2 regions of the Paenibacillus sp. RC334 genome follow, and region 1 is predicted to be linked to the other one. Evidence: predicted binding sites of a transcription regulator. Region 1 holds the regulator's gene; the other holds the start of a gene.
The links. The regulator CtsR, encoded in region 1, represses protease genes until heat stress. The targets are predictions, from matches to a motif close to ATGGTCAATAAAGGTCAAACA.

Region 2: a site for CtsR is predicted at 1,407-1,427, ahead of clpP (ATP-dependent Clp endopeptidase proteolytic subunit ClpP). Genes of this name have one in related genera too.

The regions. Positions count from the first base shown of each region.
Region 1 is NZ_CP125370.1:5,072,347-5,075,532, reverse strand. Features, by position in the region: gene QMK20_RS23375 (GNAT family N-acetyltransferase) at 1-776, shown strand, start outside; gene QMK20_RS23370 (CtsR family transcriptional regulator) at 1,346-1,810, shown strand; gene mcsA (protein-arginine kinase activator protein McsA) at 1,880-2,404, shown strand; gene mcsB (protein-arginine kinase McsB) at 2,434-3,186, shown strand, end outside.
Region 2 is NZ_CP125370.1:96,900-100,085, reverse strand. Features, by position in the region: gene QMK20_RS00540 (sugar-binding transcriptional regulator) at 1-1,020, opposite strand, end outside; tRNA gene QMK20_RS00535 (tRNA-Arg) at 1,256-1,330, shown strand; gene clpP (ATP-dependent Clp endopeptidase proteolytic subunit ClpP) at 1,539-2,135, shown strand; gene QMK20_RS00525 (RsiV family protein) at 2,263-2,460, opposite strand; gene QMK20_RS00520 (stalk domain-containing protein) at 2,454-3,186, opposite strand, start outside.

The DNA of each region.
Region 1 (3,186 bases):
ATAAATTCCCTGCCAAGCTTAAAACCGAAGGTACGGTCAAACGGGATGTCAAAGATATTTCTGAGCTGGACCAAGTGTATCAAGCATATGCTTCGCGTTATAATGGTACGCTGGTACGAGATAAGGAATGGTGGCAAGAGCGGACATTAAATAAGAACTACCGGACCGCAGTGTATTACTCTGAAGCAGGCGATCCTCAGGGATATGCACTCTACAAAATTGAAGATAAGCAGCTGAATTGCGACGAACTGGTATATCTTAATGAGACGGCACGGCGGGCGTTGTGGACGTATTTTGCAAATCATGATTCGATGATAACCCAGGGTAAATTCATTTACATTCCGGCTGATGACAATCTGCCATTTCTGCTAGAAGATCCGCGAATTCAGCAGGAAACAGTGCCTTATTTTATGGGCCGTATTGTAGATGCAGCTGCTTTTGTGGAGAAATATCCTTTTGAGGCAATTGGAGAGGAAACACGTTTGACCTTACATCTGACAGATCATTATGCTCCATGGAATGAAGGTATATGGATATTGATGGTCAACGCGGAAGGGCAAGGACATTTGGACAGAGTGGATCCAAGCAGTTCTTCCGAGGACGGTGTAGAAGCTGACTTGAGCGTGGGAATCCAGTCGCTGACCACCCTGATGCTTGGCTATCAGCGGCCTGATGATCTGTATAAGTGGAGTCGTATTACAGGGCGAGGTGAGTCTGTGTCTGTATTAGAACGTGTAATACCGATAAAACAAACATTTTTGCTGGATTTTTTCTAATTATAATGCTCTTAAATGCTCTTGAGTCTTCATTCTTTAGGGAGTCTGGCTTAAATACCTTGCATGAGGTGTGGATGATTTTAACGACATTTTTCAGAACTCTTTCCGTAAAGGGAAGAGTTTTTCTTATATTGTATAAAACATAATTAGATTGCGAAAAATGATATTGACCCCTTGGCAAAAATATATTTTGTGCTATAATGTGAATATAGTCAAAGAAAGTCAAAGTCAATCGAGTCTATAGTGCTTCATTAGAATGGTGTGAATACGCTGAGTTTTTAGCCGTATATAATACATTGACACCAACACAGCATGAAAAGACAGACCTGATCTGTAGATAAACGTCACTGTAATCTCATGAGCATGAGGGAAGGTGTATGATTTATTACGAATAAAGGTCACACTAGAAACTAAACGGGATGTTTCTAAGTGAGGTAGGGGGGGCTAATTAGCCTCGATACTGGCTTAGATTCATGACTTTACCGTTCGGTTAAGTTCAATATACGGCGGACTCTGTGGAGCGTGAAATGTACTGAATATTTGCGTTTCCGTTAGTGGAGGATGATGAAATGCGCAATGTTTCCGATATTATTGAACAATATTTGAAGAGCATATTGCTGGAAAGTCCCAAAGGTTTAGTGGAAATTCAGCGCAATGATTTGGCTGACCGCTTTTCCTGCGTGCCGTCGCAAATTAATTATGTAATCAGTACCCGTTTTACGCTGGAAAAAGGCTATGTGGTGGAAAGCAAACGCGGTGGTGGGGGTTACATTCGCATTCAGCGAATTCAACTGCCTGCACAGCATGCGATTCATACACATCTCCATCAAAGCATTGGAGAGGAAATTAGCCAATCGGCAGCGGAAGGGCTGATTTATCAGCTGGAAGAAGCACTTTTTTTAAGCAAAAGGGAAGCTGGTTTAATGAAGGCTGCTTTATCAAGGGACACATTATTGCTGAAGCTTCCTTATCGTGACCAGCTACGGGCAAGGCTGCTTAAGGCTATGCTGATTTCGTTGCTGGTGGCCAGATAGCGTGTGATTCAAGATTAACGGTTTGGAGTAGGGATTTGCAAAAATCCTGACGCTGAAGGAGGTGCTTTTATGCTGTGCCAAGAATGTAATAAACGGCCGGCAACTTTGCATTTCACCAAAATTGTGAATGGCGAAAAGACAGAGTTTCATATTTGTGAGACGTGTGCGAAGGAAAAAGGGGAGATGATCCCTGGTACACCTAACGGCTTTTCAATTCATAGCTTGTTGTCGGGTATGCTGGATTTTGAATCCAGCACAAAGAGCCAGTCGCCAGGCCATAGCGGTCCGCAAAATCTGCAATGCAAGGATTGCGGCATGACTTATGCACAGTTCAGTAAGCTGGGGCGCTTTGGGTGTCCGTCGTGCTATCAATATTTTGACAGCCGTCTAGACCCTTTGTTCAAGCGTGTGCATGGCAGTACGAGCCATGTGGGCAAGGTTCCGGTTCGCACCGGAGGCCGATTGAAGGTTAAACGGCAAATTGATGATCTGAAAAAAGAGATGCAACAGCATATTGTACAGGAAGAATTCGAATCAGCCGCTGAGCTTAGGGATCAAATCAGAAAGCTTGAAAAAGAAATGACCGAAGAGTAAAGTTTGTGAAGAGTAGGAGGGGATGCGTAATGCCCAATATCCGGTTTACGGAAAAGCCGCTAAGTGATTGGATGCGTGGTGAAGCTGCGGATTCGGAGATTGTCATTAGCAGCCGGGTGAGAATTGCGCGTAACTTGCAGCATCTGCCTTTTCCCATGCTTGCTACCAACCAGCAGTCGGAAGAAGCACTTCAACGTTTGACGGATATCCTTCAGTATGATGATTTAGGCCGCTTTGGTACCTTTCATACCCTGAAAATATCCGAGTTGGATGAGATCGATAAGCAGGTACTGGTTGAGAAGCATTTGATTAGCCCTAATTTGGCGAACGAATCTCGTAACGGTGCTGTTTTGATTAGCGATGATGAATCGGTTAGTGTTATGATAAACGAAGAGGATCATCTGCGTATCCAGTGCTTATATCCGGGATGTCAGGTTAGAGAAGCTTGGGAACGTGCTACGGTTATTGATGATGCATTTGAGGCGCATGTCGATTATGCATTTGATGATCGTAGAGGCTTTCTGACCAGTTGTCCGACGAATGTTGGCACAGGGATGAGAGCTTCGGTGATGATGCATCTGCCCGCATTGGTCATGACTCATCAGATTAATCGAATTTTGTCCGCTGTTTCACAGGTAGGTCTTACCGTTCGCGGTATTTATGGTGAAGGAAGCGAAGCGGTCGGCAATCTGTTTCAGGTATCCAATCAGATTACACTGGGACAGACCGAAGCGGAAATTATCGAAAATCTGCATGGCGTTGTGCTGCAAATTATAGAGCAT
Region 2 (3,186 bases), 1.0 Mb from region 1:
GCTTACAATTTCAGCAGCAGCGCCTTCGTCGGTGACAAGAATATCTTCCTGCCCGAAACGCAGCACTGCATGAATAGCGGCCGCCTTGCTCTTACCTCCAGCTACGCCTAGAACCGTCTCGGTACGCCTGATATCCTCCAAACGGAGTCCAAGCGTCAGCATTCTGTGAACAACGACGCCGTCTTCGTTAAAATAATAGCCAAACGATTCGGCAACCGCGCCCTCACTGCTGATCTGGGCAAAGGTTTCAGGGTCGAGCTTGCGTCTACGTGCCATTGCTATGGCGTTGCCTATCCCGTGAATGATGATCCGACTCTCGCGAATCAGGCTTAAAATATCCTGAATATTCGTATCTTCAAGCAGGGAGTTGTAAGCATGATTGCTGAGCAAATCCGGTACATGGAGCAGACGGTATTGTGAGCCGACCTTACGAGCCATTGTGGAAGCAATTGTGTTCGCCTGCATTTCCATGCTTTCTCCCAAACCCCCACGTGCTGGTACGAACCATCCGCCCTTAAGTGGGCCATTAGCAGGTAGTGTCAGTTGGTCCGCCACGTCGGCAATCGTCGTGCCACCTGTTACGGCGACCACATCCTCGTCGTCCATAACACTCAGCAGCGCTTTTGCCCCGGCACGACCCAGCTCCTGCTTCGTTAAAGGAGAAGCATCCGAATCCCCTGGAACGACAACCACCTTCCTCAAACCATAGGCTTGACGAATCTGATCCTCCAATTGGGACAGGCCGAACAAGTTGTTCGCAATTGGCTCCAGCTGTTCCAGCAGATCCAGTCCTGCTTTGCTCACCTTCATGCCCACACTCTCAATCTCAATCAGCCCTTGGGCTTTAAGAAGATCGGTTTCGGCGCGCAACACGCGCTCGGTCATGTTCAGTGAAGCCGCCAGCGTTCTGCGTCCAATAACATCGGACAGCATAATCTGATGCAGGATTGTGTACCTTTTTTTCAAAACATCCATGAGGTCGGGCAGAAGCTGCTTCTGTATTTCTAATATCTTTCGCATGCTTTCCACTCCCGCACACTTCTAAGTTCTATCTTTAATACTATATCACTAACTGGTCTTAAAACGTCCCGGGTTAACTTTTTAAGTCCCACGTATATCTTACCCAATATTTGCTCCACATGCAAGTCTATCTGAACCTATATTTCTCAACTTTTTATGTGAATATGCGCACGTAATAAAAGCTTGCAATTCAATGCCGTATATCATATAATCATCTTTGTTTCCAATTAGCTGTGCGCCCGTGGTCCAACGGATATGACGTAGGCCTCCGGAGCCTGAGATCGAGGTTCGATTCCTCGCGGGCGCGCCATTTTATATGAATGTCTAAATGCTTCTATATACTGTTTTAACCAATAAGAGCGCAGAGGGCTCTTTTTTTGACTATTAGTTTGACTTTCTTTGACTTTTTGTTTGAAATTGTTTATCATGTGGTTAATACGGTAACAGTTTATAAATAGGGACGTGTAATCGGCATGTCCACCAAATCCATTAACGATATTAAAGGGAGGTTTTTTGACGTGAGCTATGTTCCTATGGTAGTAGAACAAAGTAACCGCGGCGAACGCGCCTATGACATTTATTCCAGACTGTTGAAGGATCGCATTATTTTGTTGGGCTCGGACGTCAATGACGTTGTAGCCAACTCTATTATTGCGCAAATGCTGTTTTTGGCTGCCGAAGATCCTGAAAAAGACATTCACTTGTATGTTAACAGCCCTGGCGGTTCGATCACAGCCGGTATGGCCATTTTCGATACGATGCAATATATTAAACCTGACGTGTCTACGATTTGTGTAGGTATGGCGGCTTCCATGGGTGCGTTCTTGCTGAACGCAGGTGCCAAGGGCAAACGTTTTGCTTTGCCGAACAGTGAGATTATGATTCACCAACCGCTGGGTGGCGCACAAGGTCAAGCAACGGATATTGAAATCCGCGCCCGCCGCATTCTGAAAATGCGCGACAAATTGAACCGCATTCTCGCAGATCGCACAGGCCAACCACTGGAGCGCATTGAAAAAGACACAGACCGTGACTATTTCATGTCCGCGGATGATGCCAAGGAATACGGTATTATTGATAAAGTGCTTACTAGCTCCTCTCCAGAAGGTGTGTAAGAGAACGAATTATGGCCTCTGAATAGCTGGTAAACGAAAAAAGCTGCCCCGGATGATTGTATCCGGTAGGCAGCTTTTTTCGTTTACTATTCTTTTGTGTACAGATAATCTAACTTATTCATTTGTACTATTCATTCTGTCCAGTAAAAGGCTTGCTGCCTTGAGGCAACAATTGACCAAACGAATAAGTGAACTCAGGAATACCATACGCATAAGGCCCATACTCATACAAGTCAAACACAATCGTCACACCGCTATTCGTTACATAAAAATTCGGATTAGCCGCAATATTCTTGAAGCCACCAAAGCCGCCTTCATTCACCATTGGACCATTAATTTTTTCTTCAGGTCGCTATTAAGAAACTGTTTGTAATTAGGATTGGCCTTCAGCACGTCAGACAATTGCAGCAATTTTCCATCAGCGAGTGAGAACGTATATCCTTTACGGGCCGTCATACCATGAGCACCAGCCGTATCGGAGTAATCCTCCATAATGATGCTCAAAATCCCTTGTTGGTTATAGGCAATAGCAAAATCATTACTGAAAGTATACGGTCTTTCTACTGTAGGTTCACCCTCTGCTACTTGCTTTTTGCCTGCTGCCAGTATTCCCTCCGCTTGCTTTTTGAGCACACTATTAATGGCCTGCTGAGCTTCAGGGTTTAGCTGGCCACCGCTGATTTGCGAGTACTTAACCTTGTAGGAAACCTTTGCATCACTCGAAGCCGGAAGAGATTGGGACGTAATCGTGATCGGATTTAGCTGGCTTTTACTCATTGTTACTGTTTTCTGAGCTGCATTCCACTGAGCATCGATACCCAGATAGTCTTTCAGCAGACTCATAGGAATGTACAGCTTCCCGGCGATCTGTTTGGCGTCCATGTTGCGTGTGGTTATTCCATTGACATTGACATAGGGACCATCGGAGGAAGAGGACATGATGTAAAGCTTATTGTACCCACTACCTACGGTATAAGTCGCTGTTTTGGCATCATAACTCACCGGAATCCCCAGGCTGTCGCGCAATGCTGCTACGGGAATCACTGTGCTT